4 regions of the Streptosporangium sp. NPDC049046 genome follow, and region 1 is predicted to be linked to each of the others. Evidence: riboswitches for the same ligand, from Rfam matches in the RefSeq annotation. Region 1 holds a riboswitch; each other region holds the start of a gene.
What was found. A riboswitch is a leader RNA that binds a small molecule or an ion and turns the genes downstream of it on or off. The one in region 1 is predicted to bind cobalamin.
Positions count from the first base shown of each region.

Region 1 (4,150 bases):
CGAACGCGGCGGGGTCGGCCTCGAAGGCCAGACGGCGCCGGACCACCTCCGCCCGCTGGGACGCCTCCCGCGAGGCCCTTACCTCAACGGTCAGCCCGAAGCGGTCGAGCAGTTGCGGGCGCAGCTCCCCCTCCTCGGGATTCATCGTCCCGACCAGCAGGAACCGGGCGGCGTGCCGTACCGACACCCCCTCGCGCTCGACGTAGCAGGTGCCGAGGGCCGCGGCGTCGAGCAGCAGGTCCACCAGGTGGTCGTGGAGAAGGTTGACCTCGTCGACGTACAGGACACCCCGGTGGGCGCCCGCGAGGAGACCGGGTTCGAAGGATTTCACGCCCTCGGTGAGGGCCCGCTCGATGTCGAGGGAGCCGACGAGGCGGTCCTCGGAGGCGCCGACGGGCAGCTCGACCAGGCGGGCGGGTCTGATGGACCGGGCCGCCGGTCCCTCGGGGGCCTCGTGTGACCCGTGTGGCCCGTCGGGACAGCCGGGGTCGAGGGCGGCGGGGTCGCAGGAGAACCGGCAACCGGTCACCACCTCGACAGGCGGCAGGAGAGCGGCCAGCGCCCGCACGATCGTGGACTTGGCGGTGCCCTTCTCCCCTCTGACCAGTACTCCCCCGACGCGAGGGGAGACCGCGTTGAGGATCAGCGCGAGTTTCAGGTCCTCCAGCCCCACGATCGCGGTGAAGGGATAGCGGGGGTTGCGCACCTTGGGATCTCCTTCGCATCGTCGGGATGTTCATCGCGTTCACGTCGTCGGGTGGTCGCGCCGTCAGGGGAGGTGGCTGAGCCGCCAGCGCCCGCCGCGCCCGGTGAGTGCCACCCGGGCCAGCGGCGCGACGTCGACGCGCCAGAAGGAGCGGGCGGGGGCGCCGAGGACGTGGACGACCGCGGCACGGATGACCGCCGGATGGGTGATCGCGACGGCCCTGCCGGGAGTACGGAGGGCGAGCCAGCCGGAAACCCTGGCGAGGAGCGCGGTGATCGACTCCCCGCCGTGCGGCGCCGCGCCCGGATCGCCGAGCCAGGAGGCGAGCGCCTCGGGCTCCGCGGCCTCGACCTCGCCGAGCGTCATGCCACTCCAGCGGCCGTGGTCGCAGTCGGCGAGCAGCGGGTCGTGCTCCGCCCGCAGGCCGAGCGCCGCCGCCGTCTGGACGCAGCGCAGCTCGGCCGGGCAGGCCGCGGGACCGGGGTCTGCCCAGCCGAGGTACCGCGCCATCCTCTCGGCCCGGCGCAGGCCGCGTTCGTCGAGTGGTTCGTCGACGGGGAACGCGGCCCGCGCCGTCGCCGAGGTGGAGGCGTGGCAGACCAGGAGCAGGCGGGTGACCCCCGAGGGGGTCGTCACACCGGGCCGCGCCTGCGTGCGGCGAAGGCGAACAGCGCGCCGACACCGGCCCAGAAGACCGCCTGGGTTCCTATCGAGGCGATCCGGAAGTCCCACAGGAGATCGGCGGGGAAGCCCTGGGGCACCTCCGAGATCTCCGGCAGGAGGATCCAGGCCGCGACGACGGGGACCAGGAAGGCGGCGCCCGCCGACAGCCAGCGCACCCACGGTTCACTCCGCGAGGCGTAGCGGTGGGCGGCGGTGCCGGCGGCGACGGCGAGGATCCCGATGGCCACGGCGACCAGATAGAGCACGGTGCGCTGGTCGATCGTCTCCGGGTCACCGACCGCCGGTGGGTTGGCGGGATATTTCATGAAAGGGATGAGGACGACGGAGGTGAACGCGGCGGCGGCGAGCGTGACCGCGAGCACCGGTTCCGAGCGAGGTCCCGCCCGGCCGCGTACGGCCGCGTAGACGAGGGAGAACAGTCCCCCGATCGCCAGGCCGTACAGGCCGAGGGCGAGGAAGAGCCCGAAACGCTGCCCGTCCCTGCTGACGAGGGCCTCCTCCTCGTCGTGGGAGTGGGCGGCGGTCCCGGTGTCGTCGTGTGGTTCGGCCGAGGAGGCGGCCGCGGCCGCCTCCTCGAGCGCGATGGCCTGGTCGATGCGTGGTTCGCCGACGGTGTAGGCGAAGACGGCCGCGAGCAGCCCTGCGAGCAGTCCGGCGACGAGGCCCCGGACGATGAGTTTGGAGATCACCTGCGGCTCAGTGGCACGGTACGCCGAGCAGGTGACGTCCGTCGTGCATGAGTTCGTGCAGGTAGTTTCCCGCCTGGGAGATCGCCCCCTGGTCGAAGGTGACCAGATAGGCGAGAAGCAGCAGCGCCGGTACGGCGAGCAGCCAGCGGGTGAGCGAGTGCCATGGGATGGGCTGGGTGTGCGGTGCCGAGATCTGGCTCACGGCCACCTCCTCCGGGATTGACGCGTCCCTTTTCGTAGGTCGGTGGCGGCCGAGTGTGACCTGGCTCCCGGCCCTCGCGGGCCGGATTACAGTGGCGCGACCGCACCGGAATTTCACCGGATTTCCCTCGCACCGCCACAAAGCACCCGGAACGTATCCCGAATCTCCGTCCCCCGTCAATCCAGGTGTCCGGTTTGACGGGATCCGGTAGGCGCGAAGAGGGGGAGGCGGCCCGGCCGGGCCACCTCCCCCTCTCAGGCCCTTCTCAGGCCCCGCTCAGCACGTCACTGCTCGCCGGTGAGCGCCGTCACCAGCTCAGCGGCGGTACGGCAGCGGTCGAACAGCTCGCCCACGTGGGCCTTGGTGCCGCGCAGCGGCTCAAGGGTGGGGACGCGCTGCAGCGACTCACGGCCGGGGATGTCGAAGATGACCGAGTCCCAGGAGGCCGCGGCCACCGACTCGCTGTACTGGCTCAGGCAGCGGCCTCGGAAGTAGGCCCGGGTGTCGTTGGGCGGCACCTCGATGGCCCTCTGGACCTCCTCCTCGGTCACCAGGCGCTGCATGCGGCCCCGGGCGACCAGCCGGTTGTAGAGCCCTCGGTCGGGACGGATGTCGGAGTACTGGAGATCGACGAGCTGCAGACGCGGATGCGACCAGGGAAGGCCGTCACGGGTCCGGTATCCCTCCAGAAGCTCCAGCTTGGCCACCCAGTCGAGCTCGCCGGACAGCTGCATCGGATCCTCCGCCAGGCGGGTGAGGACCGACTCCCAGCGCTCCAGGATGTCCTTGGTGGGCTCGTCCAGGCCGTTGGCGCTGCGCTCCTCGGCATACTTTCGCGCGAGCTCCAGGTATTCCATCTGGAGCTGCACCGCCGTCAGCTTGCGGCCGTCGCGCATGGAGATCTCGTACTTGAGCGTGGGGTCGTGTGAGACCGCGCGCAGGGCCTGGACGGGGTTGTCCACGGCGAGGTCGCGGGTGAAGTAGCCGTCCTCGATCATCGCCAGGACGAGCGCGGTGGACCCCAGCTTCAGGTAGGTCGAGATCTCCGACATGTTGGCGTCACCGATGATGACGTGCAGGCGACGGTATTTCTCCGGGTCGGCGTGGGGTTCGTCCCGGGTGTTGATGATCGGCCGCTTGAGCGTCGTCTCCAGCCCCACCTCGACCTCGAAGAAGTCGGCCCGCTGGCTGATCTGGAAACCCTCGCCCCGTGAGTCCTGACCGATGCCGACCTTGCCCGCGCCGGTGACGACCTGCCGGGAGACGAAGAACGGCGTCAGGTGTCTGACGATGTCGGCGAACGAGGTGGCCCGGCGCATGAGGTAGTTCTCATGGCAGCCGTAGGAGGCGCCCTTGTTGTCGGTGTTGTTCTTGTAGAGCTGGATCGGGGCGTTGGCCGGCATCGCCGAGGCGCGAACCGCCGCGTCGTGCATCACCCGTTCGCCCGCCTTGTCCCAGATCACCGCCGCCCGAGGATTGGTGCACTCGGGTGTGGAGTATTCGGGATGGGCGTGGTCCACGTACAACCGGGCCCCGTTGGTGAGAATCACGTTCGCCAGGCCGAGGTCCTCGTCGGTCAGCTGGCTCTGGTCCGCCACCTCCCGCGCGAGGTCGAACCCCCGTGCGTCCCGCAACGGGTTCTCCTCCTCGAAGTCCCATCGCGCGCGCCGTGCCCTGGCGGCCGAGGCCGCCAGATAGGCGTTCACGACCTGAGAGGAGGTCACCATCGCGTTGGCCCCCGGCTGTCCGGGCACGGAGATGCCGTATTCGGTCTCGATGCCCATCACCCGCCGTACCGTCATGCGCACCCTCTGTTCGTCAGGGACTGTTTCTCTCCGTGGTATCTATTCCCGACCCTAGACCCTTCAC
Region 1 is NZ_JBEZEZ010000005.1:124,673-128,822, forward strand. Features, by position in the region: gene AB0B96_RS08710 (VWA domain-containing protein) at 1-706, opposite strand, end outside; gene AB0B96_RS08715 (histidine phosphatase family protein) at 770-1,342, opposite strand; gene AB0B96_RS08720 (CbtA family protein) at 1,339-2,079, opposite strand; gene AB0B96_RS08725 (CbtB-domain containing protein) at 2,087-2,281, opposite strand; cobalamin riboswitch at 2,316-2,446, opposite strand; gene dop (depupylase/deamidase Dop) at 2,566-4,083, opposite strand.

Region 2 (4,150 bases), on a different contig from region 1:
CAGGTGTTGCGGATCGCGGCCCGGTAGCGCTCGTAGAACTCCGGGTAGCGCATCGGCCGCAGGGTGAGATCCATGCCGGGGTCGAGCAACATCGGAAGAATCGCCTTTCTGAAGGCTGCTGAGGACTGCTGAGGGCTGTCGACGGACCGGACGGCTACTGGCAGGCGTCGCAGTACTCGGGGTTCTCCAGGGAGCAGGCGACGGCCTCGGACACGACTTCGGACACGACCCCGGACACCGCCCCGGGCTCGGCCGCGGCCCGTTCCGCCGGGGCCGCCACAGTGGCCTGCGCGATCCGGGTGGCCGGGCGCGAGCGCAGGTAGTAGGTGGTCTTCAGGCCCGACTTCCACGCGTAGGCGTACATCGAGGAGAGCTTGCCGATGGTCGGCGTGGCCATGAAGAGGTTCAGCGACTGCGACTGGTCGATGTACGGGGTGCGCGCGGCGGCCAGGTCGATCAGCGCCTTCTGCGGCAGCTCCCAGGCGGTCCGGTAGAGCAGCCGCAGGTCGGCGGGGATCTCGGGGATGTCCTGGACCGAGCCGTCGGCGCGCTTGATCGCGTCGCGGATCGGCGCCGTCCACAGGCCGCGGGCCTGGAGGTCGCGGACGAGATAGCGGTTGACCTGGAGGAACTCCCCCGAGAGGGTCTCGCGCTTGAAGACGTTGGAGACCTGCGGCTCGATGCACTCGTAGCAGCCGGCGATGGAGGCGATCGTGGCCGTCGGCGCGATCGCGATCATCAGCGAGTTGCGCAGGCCGGTCTCCGCGATCCGCCCCCTGAGCTCCGTCCACGCGGCCGACGTCGCGGCCCCGTAGTGGTCGGGGTGCAGCACCCCGGCGGCGGCCCTGGTCTCCTCGTACGAGGGATGGCGGCCACGCTCGACGGCCAGGTCCGAGGAGGTCCGGTAGGCGGCGAGCGCGATCTCCTCGGAGATCCGGGTGGACAGCTCCAGCGCGCGCGGCGAGTCGAACGGCAGCCGCAGCGCGAACAGCACGTCGGCCAGGCCCATCAGGCCGAGCCCGATCGGACGCCACCGCCGGTTGGCCGCCTCCGCCTCGGGAGTCGGGTAGAAACCCAGGTCGATGGTCCGGTCGAGGAACCGCACCGCGGTACGGACCGTCGCGCGCAGCCGCGCCCAGTCGATCCCGTCCTCGAGGTCCCCTGACAGGTGGGCGGCGAGGTTGATCGAGCCGAGGTTGCAGACGGCGGTCTCGGCGTCGCCGGTGACCTCCAGGATCTCGGTGCAGAGGTTCGACAGGTGGATGACGTTCTCGGGCCTCGCCGTCTGGTTGGAGGTACGGTTCGCCGCGTCCTTGAAGGTCATCCAGCCGTTGCCGGTCTGGGCGAGCGTGCGCATCATCCGCCCGTACAGGGTGCGGGCGGGGATCCGCCGGGTGAAGCGGCCCTCGGCCTCGGCGGCCCGGTAGGCGTCGTCGAACGCGGCGCCGTACAGGTCGGTGAGGTGCGGGACCTCCTTGGGGTCGAACAGCGACCAGAGGCCGTCGGCCTCGACCCGGCGCATGAACTCGTCGGGGATCCAGTTGGCCAGGTTCAGGTTGTGCGTGCGGCGGGCCTCCTCGCCGGTGTTGTCGCGCAGTTCCAGGAACTCCTCGACGTCGGCGTGCCAGGGCTCCAGGTAGACGCAGGCCGCGCCCTTGCGGCGGCCTCCCTGGTTCACCGCGGCGACGCTGGAGTCGAGCGTGCGCAGCCAGGGCACGATGCCGTTGGAGTGTCCGTTGGTGCCCCGGATCAGCGAGCCCCGCGAGCGGACCCTGGTCCAGGCGATCCCGATGCCCCCCGCGTACTTCGACAGCCGCGCGACCTGCCCGTAGCGCTCGTAGATGGACTCCAGTTCGTCGCGGGGCGAGTCGAGCAGGAAGCACGAGGAGAGCTGGGGCCTGCGCGAGCCCGAGTTGAACAGCGTGGGCGAACTGGGCAGGTAGGACAGGGTGGCCATGAGCGCGTACAGCTCGGCGGCCTCCTCGACGGTCTCGGCCAGGCCGCAGGCCACCCGCAGGAAGAAGTGCTGCGGGCGCTCCAGGACCTTGCGGGTCCTCGGGTGGCGCAGCAGGTAGCGGTCGTAGACGGTGCGCAGCCCGAAGTACTCGAACCTGGCGTCCGCCTCCGGATCGACCAGCGCGTCCAGGACCGCGGCGTGGGCGGACACGAACCTCGCGAGCCCGTCGGCGACCAGCCCCGCCTCGTGGGTCGCGGCGACGGACTCGGAGAAGGCGCGGACGCCGTGCTCGGCGGCCTCGTCGGCGATCAGCTCGGCCAGCATCGCGGCGGCGACCCTGGAGTTCTCGGGATCGGTGATCACCCGGGCGGCGGCCTCGTCGATGGCCAGCCTGCGGGCGTCCGTGGCGCTCCCGATGCTCCCGGCGCCGTCGTCGCCCGTCGCGGCCACCGCGGCGCTCCGCGCGTTCCCGGTGTTTCCCGTGCCGCCATGGCCCGTCGCGGTCACCACCGCGCCTTCGACGCCGCTGTCGCCCGTCGCGGTCGCCGCCGTGCTCCCCGTCGCGGTCTCCGCCAATGCCTGTGTCACCTGGTGCCCCTCGCTCGATCGGACTCGCCACAGGCTCCGCCGGATGGCACGCGTCCGCGAGCGATCCCGGGCACGCCGGATCGCCTCGTTCCGCGGGCCCTCCCACGAGGCCCTGGACATTCACGTCACCGGCAGGTCTTCGGACTCACGGGCGCAACGCGCATGCCTACCGGCCGTCGCTTCCCAGGTATGGATCACCCAGTGCTCAATGACGGCTTTCGTTCCCGTTCACCGCTGCGGGGCAGTCCCGGAATCTCACCGGGTTCCCTCTTGCCTCGCCCCCTGCGGGGCGAACCAGCAACGAGCAGGATCCTACATCTAGGGGCGCCTGACGCAACTACCCCAACAGGTTGTGTCGGAGGACTTCAGTAGCCCGAGCTCGTGAAGCACACCGCGGGCGCGGGCCGTCTCGGTGGCGAGCCACTGGCGAAAGTCGTCGCCGCTGAGATAGACCCGGCTCCAGCCGTGGGCCGCGCACAGGGAGCGCCAGCGTGGCGCGGCGTCGAGCCTGTCGCACAGGGCGATCGCGGCGTCCCTGTCCTCCGGGCTCATGTCCTTGGGCCCCAGCAGGCCGCACCAGTCGCTGTACTCCAGCCGGACGTCGACCTCTCTGAGCGTCGGCGCGTCGATCCCGTCGATCCGGTCGCCGGAGGAGACCGCCAGGGGCCGCATACGGCCCGCGGCGATCTCGGAGCGCAGGGCACGCGCCGATCCCAGCAGGGCCGCCACCTGGCCCACCTGGAGCGCCTCCACGGCGTCCTCGGGGGTGAGGTATCCGGCATACTCCAGCAGCCGGGTGTCCACCCCGAGGCACTTGCCGATCATGCCGTAGAGCACGTGCTCGGAGCCCCCTTCCGACCGGCCGCCGACCGCGAGCCCCGCCGGGTTCCGGCGCAACCCCGCGGCGAAGTCCTCGAAGGTCAGCAGGCGGGAGTCGGCGGGGACGACCAGGACCGCCCAGTCGCCGACCAGGCGGGCGATGGGAGTGGCGGCGTTCACCACGGCGACGGTGTTGGCGATCTCCGCGGCCGCCACCATCGGCATCGCGGTGACGAGCAGCCTGCCCTCTCGCGCGAAGGGGCCACCGAAGGCACCGAAGGCACCGAACGCGTCGCGAGGGGCGGAGCCCAGGGCGCCACCCCGCTCGACGGCCATCGCGGTACGCGCCAGTCCCGCCTGGACCGCGACGGTCGCCAGCCTGCCCGCGATCCTGTCCCAGCCGTGGCCGTCGGCGGTCGGTTCGAGGAGGAGCAGGCGCTTCACCACCGAGCCGGCGTCGTTCGCGCCACACCCCGCGGCGAGCAGCACCCCCGCCGCCAGCGCGAAAAACCCCCTACGGCGCATAAGCGCCCCTTCCCCCAAGAACCCCCTATACCACAGGTTAGTACCCCATCACTATCTGTGACGAGACGGGGGGAGGGAAAGGGCGCGGGGCTCACTCCACCGTGACGCTCTTGGCCAGGTTCCTGGGCTTGTCGACGTCGCGGCCCAGGGCCACCGCCGCGTGGTAGGCGAAGAGCTGCAGCGGGATCGAGAGCAGGATCGGGTCCAGCTCGGTCTCGTTCTTGGGCACCACGACGCAGTCGTCGGCTAGCTTGGGGTCGG
Region 2 is NZ_JBEZEZ010000004.1:332,043-336,192, forward strand. Features, by position in the region: gene AB0B96_RS07880 (ribonucleotide-diphosphate reductase subunit beta) at 1-92, opposite strand, end outside; gene AB0B96_RS07885 (ribonucleoside-diphosphate reductase subunit alpha) at 155-2,545, opposite strand; cobalamin riboswitch at 2,658-2,859, opposite strand; gene AB0B96_RS07890 (tripartite tricarboxylate transporter substrate-binding protein) at 2,864-3,889, opposite strand; gene glmS (glutamine--fructose-6-phosphate transaminase (isomerizing)) at 3,981-4,150, opposite strand, start outside.
Region 2: it holds a riboswitch for cobalamin, as region 1 does, so the genes downstream of both, AB0B96_RS07885 (ribonucleoside-diphosphate reductase subunit alpha) here and AB0B96_RS08725 (CbtB-domain containing protein) in region 1, are expected to answer to the same signal.

Region 3 (4,150 bases), on a different contig from region 1:
CCAAGCGATCACATAGTCACCCGGGTCCAGAGGCGCCGAAACGTCGGAGGTGACCGTGTCACCTGCGACCTTCGCTTTGCCGATGTCGATGATCGTGTCGCTCGCCGTGCGCAGCGCGACCGCTGGGAAGCGGACCTGAGAGCTGAACTCCAGCCTGATCCGTTCGACGGCGGAGACCTTGGCATCCTTGGCGGGAGAGCTGCTCTTGAGACGGTCGTGGGCGAGCGCGGCGGGTGCGCCGAGCAGGACGAATATGGCGCAACACAGGGCGGTGACAACGGTCGTGCGGACGGATCGTGGCAGGGACGCCATCGTGGACTCCAGAAGGGACCTCCGGCCGTGCCCTTGGCACAGACCGGCGAAACGGAAGGAACGCCTCCAGCGAAAAAGGAGGGCGTCTGGTCACGGGGGCACGCCGCCCTCCGGACCCTTCCTCCAGGTCCTTCAGCCGGCGTGTCGCGGCGCGGGTGGGCCGCGCCGCCGCAGCACCGGCAGGATTTCCCAGCCGCCGTACGGCCGGACATCGGCGGCCGGAACGGCCCGCCACACCGGCGACGCCACCTCGGCGGGGACGGCGAACAACAGCCGGATCAGCGGCCTCGGCCCGCCGTACAGGCGGATCATCAGCCACAGGGCGCTCTCGCCTCTGTGCAGCCACCAGCCGGTGCCCAACGCCACCGCGAGATGGATCATCGTCATGCCCAGGCCGGAATGGCCGTGCTCGGCGGAGGACATCGCCTGCGGCGCGGGCGCGGCGCGATTGAACAGCTCATGCAGCAGGATCTGCGCGCCGATGGTCGCGCCGAGCACGACCTCCACACCGCGCTCGCGCCCGTTGAGCGCGTACGCCACGCAGAAGGCGATCAGTGCGCCCAGAACGGCCACGTGCGGCGGGATCAGGCCGCCCCCGGCCAGCGCGTGGCCGCCCGCGGAGACCACAAGGCACATCGTCGCGAAGACGACGGCTCGTGGCACGCGCAGCGCCGACACCGTAGGGGTCACAAAGGACATCCTGTCAGCCGGGTGGCTCGCCGAGAAGACCGGGACAGCGGATCATGCCTCAGGCCGTCGCGGCCGGGTGCGTGAATCTCATACCCGGACATACGTGGGAACGGCTCCCGCCGTTCACCCGAAACGCGGGACGGTCATGCGAAGAGCGCCTCGTTTCCCATGGCGGCCGTGCGTGCGGTCCCGGACGCCGTTGCAACGATCACTGAACGAACCGGTCGGGGGCTTGTCGTTAATGGTGGTTGTGCGAACATGGTCGGCGTAGGCGACGGCGGAACGAGGAAGCCGGTGTGAATCCGGTGCGGTCCCGCCACTGTGATCGGCGAGTGAATCCCGAACAGGCCACTGCCCGCGTGCGGGTGGGAAGGCCGGGAGGAGCATCGACCCGAGAGCCAGGAGACTCACGCTGTCGCCTCCTCACGAAATGGGGCGGATCTCCCCAAGAGAGGACGGTGGCCGTCATGCGGTTCTCCCGCTATAGGGCCCTTCAGCCTGCCCGTCGTGCAGGACTCTCCTGGTGATCCGGCCTCTCGCCCGTCGCGGCAGCCGTCGAGGAACGGTGGCCGCGGCCAGTTTCCAGGAGACCACCTATGGGCATCCCCCGCCCGATCACCGGCGTGCTGCTCGCCATCCTGCTCACCGCCACCGCCTGCGGCGCCCCCGCGCCGCAGGGCTCACCGAGCGCTTCGGCGGCACCGCCTTCGGCCGAGGGCCGTTGCGTCACGAGCTTCGACGCCGCTGAGGACTACTTCCCGGTCAAGCAGAAGGTGGAGCACGCGACGAACTTCACGCTGACCTACGCCAAGAACTATCAGGTCCTCACCGTCAAGCAGCCCGCCCCCGGCGCCAAACCGGAGACCTACGTGCTGGTGCGGTGCGGCACCCCTGCTCCCGCGCTCACCGGCGAACTGGCCGCGGCGGTCACCGTCGAGACCCCGATCGAGCGGCTGTTCTCCGCTTCGACCACCCACCTGCCGTTCATCACCGACCTGGGCGTGCTGGAGCGGCTCACCGGTGTTTCGTCGGCCGGGTACATCGCCTCCCCCCAGGTACTGGCCCAGGTGAAGGCCGGGAAGATCACCGAGTACGCCAAAGGTCAGGAAGTCGACACCGAGAAGGTGATCGCCGCCAAGCCGGACGTGCTGATGAGCGGCGGCACCGAGGACAAGGCCTACGGCCCGTTGCGCCAGGCCGGGATCACGGTGGTGGCCAACGCGGAATGGCTGGAGTCCACCGCGCTGGGCCGCGCCGAGTGGATCAAGGTGATGGCCGCGCTGACCGGTACCGAGGCCAAGGCCGGTGAGGTGTTCGGCAAGGTCGAGACCGACTACACCGCCCTGGCCGCCAAGGCCAAGGCCGCCGCACCGGTCACCGTGCTGCCGGGCCAGATGTACGAGGGGCAGTGGTCGGTGCCCAACGGCGGCAGCTACGTCGCGGGGCTGATCAAGGACGCGGGCGGCACCTACCCGTGGGCGGACACGCCGGGCCCCGGCAGCACCACCCTGGACCTGGAGGCTGTGCTGTCCAAGGCCAAGGACGCCGAGGTGTGGCTGGCCGCCGTGAACGAGTGGAAGAGCCTGGCCGATGTGGAGAAGGCCGACCCGCGCTACGCCAAGTTCGGCGCGTTCGAGTCCGGAAGCCTCTGGTCGGCGAACAGGACGCTCGGCCCCGGGGGCGGCAACGACTTCTACGAGCGCGGCGTCGGCCACCCGGACCTGATCCTGGCCGACCTGGTAGCGATCTTGCATCCCGACCTCGCGCCGGGGCACGCCTTCACCTTCTACCAGCAGCTGGCCAAGTGACGGCTCTGGCCCTCGCGGGTGTTCCGGCGGCGGCCCGGCGCCGCCGGAGCGTCGTTCTGGCCGTCATCGGGGTCGCGGTGCCGCTGGCGTTCGCGCTGGCGGTCCTGCTCGGCTCGACCTCGATCCCGCTGAACCAGGCACTGCTCGCCTTGGTGCGTGACACCGGCGCGGACCCGGGGGTTCAGGAGATCATCTGGACGGTACGGTTGCCGCGCGCCATCACCGCGGCCCTGGCCGGAGCGGCCCTGTCGGTCTCGGGAGTACAGCTGCAGACTCTGTTTCGCAACCCGCTGGCCGAGCCGTACATCCTGGGGGTGAGCTCGGGGGCGAGCCTGGGCGTGGCGCTGGTGATCATCGGGTGGGGCGGCGCGGCCGGCGCGTTCACCGCGGGCATCGCGGGCCTGGGCCGCGCGGGCGTGGTGGTGGCCGCCTCGGCAGGTGCGGCCACGGTGCTGGGGCTGGTGCTGGTGCTGTCGCGGCGGGTCAGGTCGGTGGTGACGTTGCTGATCATCGGCGTGATGGTGGGGTCGGCCGCCACCTCGCTCATCACGCTGCTGCTGGTCTACACCGACCCGCAGCGGGCCCAGCAGTTCATCATGTGGGGTCTGGGCAGCTTCGCCGGGACCACCTGGGGAGATCTCGGGGTGTTCGTGCCGGTCTGCGTGGCCGCGCTGGCGGGTGCGCTGGCCGGGGTCAAAGCGCTCAACGCGCTGCTGCTGGGCGAGAACTACGCGCGCACTATGGGTGTGCGGGTCCGGGTGGTGCGCACGCTCACCCTGTTGACCTCCTCGGTGCTGGCCGGGGCGGTGACCGCCTACTGCGGGCCGATCGCCTTCCTCGGTCTGGCGGTGCCGCACGTGGCCAGGCTGCTGCTGGGCACCGCCGACCATCGGGTGCTAATGCCCGCGGTCGTCCTGCTGGGGGCCGCCGTGGCGCTGGCGTGCTGTGTGGCCACCCAGGCGCCGGGCAGTGGGGTCGTGCTGCCGTTGAACGCGGTGACCACCATCGTGGGCGCGCCCGTGGTGATCGCCGTACTGCTGCGCAGCCGCGCGGCCCGCACTGGACTGGCGGTGTGAGCATGAGCCTGGAACTACGCGGACTGCACGCCGGATACCCCGCCAGGCGGGGGCAACCGGAGCGTCGCGTGCTCGACGACCTGGACGCCGAAGCCCTGTCGGGTGAGCTGACCGTGCTGATCGGCCCGAACGGCACCGGCAAATCCACGCTGCTGCGCACCATGGCCGCACTCCAGTCCGCGCTGGGCGGCCAGGTGCTCCTCGGCGGCGTCGACGTCGACACCCTGCCCGCCGCCGACCTGGCCAGGAGCCTGGCCGTCGTGC
Region 3 is NZ_JBEZEZ010000028.1:91,441-95,590, reverse strand. Features, by position in the region: gene AB0B96_RS32005 (copper resistance protein CopC) at 1-312, opposite strand, end outside; gene AB0B96_RS32000 (hypothetical protein) at 445-1,002, opposite strand; cobalamin riboswitch at 1,251-1,432, shown strand; gene AB0B96_RS31995 (ABC transporter substrate-binding protein) at 1,599-2,810, shown strand; gene AB0B96_RS31990 (iron ABC transporter permease) at 2,807-3,886, shown strand; gene AB0B96_RS31985 (ATP-binding cassette domain-containing protein) at 3,889-4,150, shown strand, end outside.
Region 3: it holds a riboswitch for cobalamin, as region 1 does, so the genes downstream of both, AB0B96_RS31995 (ABC transporter substrate-binding protein) here and AB0B96_RS08725 (CbtB-domain containing protein) in region 1, are expected to answer to the same signal.

Region 4 (4,150 bases), on a different contig from region 1:
CGGCCGTGGCGGGCACTGTGGAAGGCGATCACGTCCGCCTCGCCGATCAGGCGGGCGGCCTTGACGGTCACCAGCTCGGGGTCGCCGGGGCCGAGTCCCACGCCCCACAGCCGTCCGGTCACGCGTGTGCTCACGTCGTCGCTCACTCCTCCTCGCTCGCGATCGCGTTGACCGCGGCGGCGGTCATCGCGCTTCCGCCCCGGCGTCCGTTCACGACGAGGTGTTCCAACCTCGCCGGGTGCTCGGCGAGGGCCTGTTTGGACTCGGCGGCGCCGATGAAGCCGACCGGGACGCCGAGTACGGCGGCCGGGCGGCCCGCGCCCTCCTCGACCATCTCCAGCAGCCGGAACAGCGCGGTCGGCGCGTTGCCGATCGCGACCACCGAGCCCTGGAGCCTGTCGCGCCACAGTTCCAGTGCCGCGGCGCTGCGGGTGGTGCCCAGCCGCGCGGCGAGCTCCGGCACGCGGGGGTCGCCGAGGGTGCAGATCACCTCGTTGCCCGCGGGAAGGCGGCGCCGGGTCACCCCCGAGGCGACCATCATGGCGTCGCAGAGCACCGGAGCGCCCGCCTGGAGCGCCTCGCGCGCCGAGGCCACGACACCGGGCGACCAGCGCAGGTCGCTCACCAGGTCGACCATCCCGCAGGCGTGGATCATACGGACCGCGACCCGGGCGACGTCTGCGGGCAGGCCGTCCAGGTCGGCTTCCGTGCGGATGGTGGCGAAGGAGCGGCGGTAGATCTCCGCGCCGTCGCGGACGTAGTCGATCACATTTCCCCTCTGGCGGCCGCCACCGCGGCCGCGGTCTCCTCGATGCCGGAGCAGGTCAGGGCGGTGCCGTCCAGTTCCAGGCGGTAACCGTCACCGGTGGCGATCACGTCTGCGACCCGTCCCCTCGGGCGGCCGCAGCGCCTGGCGCAGCCCGCCCAGTGCACGGGGAGCGTATCGGTGCCCGGCCCCATCGTGGACGGCGGGGCCATGCCGATGGCGGTGGCGGCGTCGGCCTGGACGTCGGCGAGGGATTTGGCGCAGCCGGGGCGGCCGGTGCAGGCCGTCACACCGATCCAGGGGGAGGCGGGGTCGACGACCAGCCCGGCGGCCTCCAGACGGGCGGCCGTGCCCGTGACCTCGGCGCGGTCCAGGCCGGGCAGGACCACACCGCGCCATGGCGTGAGCCGGATCTCCCCGCCCGAGGCGGCGTCGGCGAGCAGCAGTGCCTGCGCGGAGGTCAGCCGCCCCAGGGGGATCGCCACTCCGAGCGCCACCCGCGTGCCCTCGTTTCCTGGACCGTCCGTGTCCCTGTCTCCGTGGCCTGCGGCCTTTCCGGGACCTGTCTCTCCGGTGACGCCGGTTCGGTTCCCTCGCCGGTCCGTGCTCTCGATGACGCCGACCGGCCCGGAGGTCACGACGTGCGGTCTCACCGGCTCGAAGGGAGGTGTGTCGGGGAGTCCGAGAGCGGTTCGCACCCGGGTGGCGATCCGGGAGGGCCCGTCGGGAAGTTCGGCGATCCGCCAGGCGGTGACGTCCCGGGTGGCCAGTTCGTCGAGGAACGCCTCGGCGGCGGCGAGCAGGACGGTCACGGCTTCGTCGAGCGGTACGCGCAGGCCGGTGTCGGTTCCGGCGAGGAGCAGCGCGGCCTCGTCCGGCGCCGTGGGCAGGATCGTGGCGTCCGCGCCCAGGCCGGCCACGTCTCCCCGTCCGTCGTCGAGGGCGAACATGAACCGTCCCGGCAGGGCGGCGAGGGCCGGGCGAGCACACAGTCGTCGATCCAGTTCGCCGATCAGAGGGGTGATGTCGGCGATCCCACGGCCGTTCGTTTTCGTGCCGTTCGGAGCATCCCCGCCGTTCGGTCCGCTCGGCCTGCTTGGCTCGTTGATTCCGCTTGGTTCGGGGGGTCCGGTTGGTCTGTTCGGTCTGCCGAATTTGTTTGGTTCGGCCGATCCAGCCGGTCTGCCGGGTTCGTTTGGTTCGGCCGGTCCGTCCACTCCGGTCAGCGGGGAGGCGAGGATGTTGCGGATGCGCTCGTGTGTCGCCGAGGGCAGCAGGCCCGCTCTCGCCATCCGCGCGGCGAATCCGTTTTCCGGACCGCTTTCTGGATTCTCCGGCCCGAGACCGCGCACCTGGACGTTCGCCCGGGAGGTGAGCTCGATGACGCCGTTGCCGTACGCCGTGGCGGCGTCGGCGAGTTCGCGCAGCTGGTAGGGGGTGAGGCGACCTCCGGGTATGCGGACGCGGGCCAGGCCGCCGTCCGCGGCGGGGTGGACCTGGAGGGCCCCGGGGCACGCGTCGAGTCGCGATCGTCCGGAAAAGTCGGCAATGGACACTCAGAGGATGTTAATGCCAGTTTCTTGCAATGCCCCGGACTGCCGTAGTGTCATCGATGGCGACGGCAAGGGAGGAAGCCGGTGTGAATCCGGCGCGGTCCCGCCACTGTAACCGGGGAGCGAACCCCACCCGGGCCACTGTCCGACGAAGGACGGGAAGGCCGGGGTGAGCACCGATCCGGGAGCCAGGAGACTCCAGCCGTCGTGGCCGACGACGACCCGGGGCGAGGACCCCGAGGGAGGAAGCTCCGTGCGCTTTTCGCCGTTCCCCCGCCACACCGCGACATCGCCGTTCCCCCGCTACGACGCGGCATCGTGGTCTTCCCATCACGACGCGGCATCGCGGTCGCCGCATCACGGGGTGACACCGCCGTTCCCGCGTCACACCGCGACGTCGCCGCTCTCCCGCCGCATCGCGGCTCCCGCGGGCCGTACCGCCACTCCTCTGCCGGGGTGTGGCGCGTGATCCTGCTGCTCTCGACCTCCGACACCGACCTGCTGAGCGCCCGCGCGAGCGGCGCGGACTACCGGCTCGGCAACCCCGCCAGACTCACCGCCGCCGACCTCCCGCCGCTGCTGGAGGGCGCCGACCTGGTCGTGGTCCGCCTGCTCGGCGGGCGCCGCGCCTGGGAGGAAGGGCTGGACGCGCTGCTCGCCGGACCCCGGCCCGTCGTCGTCCTCGGCGGCGAGCAGGCGCCGGACGCCGAGCTGATGGAGCTGTCCACCGTGCCCGGCGGGGTCTGCGCCGAGGCGCACGCCTATCTCGCCCACGGCGGCCCGGCCAACCTGACCGAGCTGCATCACTTCCTGTCCGACACGCTGCTGCTCACCGGCCACGGGTTCGCCGCGCCCGAGCCCACCCCCACCTGGGGAACGCTCGCGCGCGAGACGCGCGGCCAGGACGGACCCGTCGTCGGGGTGCTCTACTACCGGGCCCACCACGTGGCGGGGAACACCGCCTTCGTCGAAGTGCTCTGCTCGGCGATCGAGGACGCGGGCGCGCGGGCGCTGCCGGTGTACTGCGCCTCGCTGCGCACCGCGGAACCCGGCCTGCTGGAGGTCCTGCGCACGGTGGACGCCCTGGTGGTGACCGTGCTCGCCGCGGGCGGCACCCGCCCGGCGACCGCGTCGGCGGGCGGGGACGACGAGGCATGGGACGTCGGCGCGCTCGCCGAGCTGGACGTGCCGATCCTGCAGGGGTTGTGCCTGACGAGCAGCCGGGCCTCCTGGGAGGAGAACGACGACGGCCTGTCCCCGCTGGACGCCGCCACCCAGGTCGCGATCCCCGAGTTCGACGGACGGATCATCACGGTGCCGTTCTCCTTCAAGGAGATCGACGAGGACGGGCTCACCGTCTACGTGGCCGACCCCGAGCGGGCCTCGCGGGTGGCGGGCATCGCGGTGCGCCACGCCGCGCTGCGGCACATCCCGCCCGCCGAGCGGCGGCTGGTGCTGATGCTGTCGGCCTATCCCACCAAGCACGCGCGCATCGGCAACGCCGTCGGCCTGGACACCCCGGCCAGCCTGGTAAGGCTGCTGGCCGCGCTCCGCGAGCGCGGTTACGACATCGGCGCCGAGGACGAGCTGCCCGGGGTGAGCGGGCAGGACGGCGACGCGCTCATTCACGCGCTGATCGCCGCGGGCGGGCAGGACCAGGACTGGCTCACCGAGGAACAGCTCGCGGGAAACCCGGTGCGCATCGCGGCGAGCCGGTACGCCGAGTGGTACGCCACCCTCCCCGCGGACCTGCGCGCCCGGATGGAGGAGCACTGGGGCCCGGCGCCCGGCGAGCTGTTCGTGGACCGCTCACGCGATCCCGAGGGCGAGA
Region 4 is NZ_JBEZEZ010000014.1:144,530-148,679, reverse strand. Features, by position in the region: gene AB0B96_RS21385 (precorrin-2 C(20)-methyltransferase) at 1-122, opposite strand, end outside; gene AB0B96_RS21380 (precorrin-8X methylmutase) at 143-769, opposite strand; gene AB0B96_RS21375 (precorrin-3B synthase) at 766-2,322, opposite strand; cobalamin riboswitch at 2,344-2,539, shown strand; gene cobN (cobaltochelatase subunit CobN) at 2,776-4,150, shown strand, end outside.
Region 4: it holds a riboswitch for cobalamin, as region 1 does, so the genes downstream of both, cobN (cobaltochelatase subunit CobN) here and AB0B96_RS08725 (CbtB-domain containing protein) in region 1, are expected to answer to the same signal.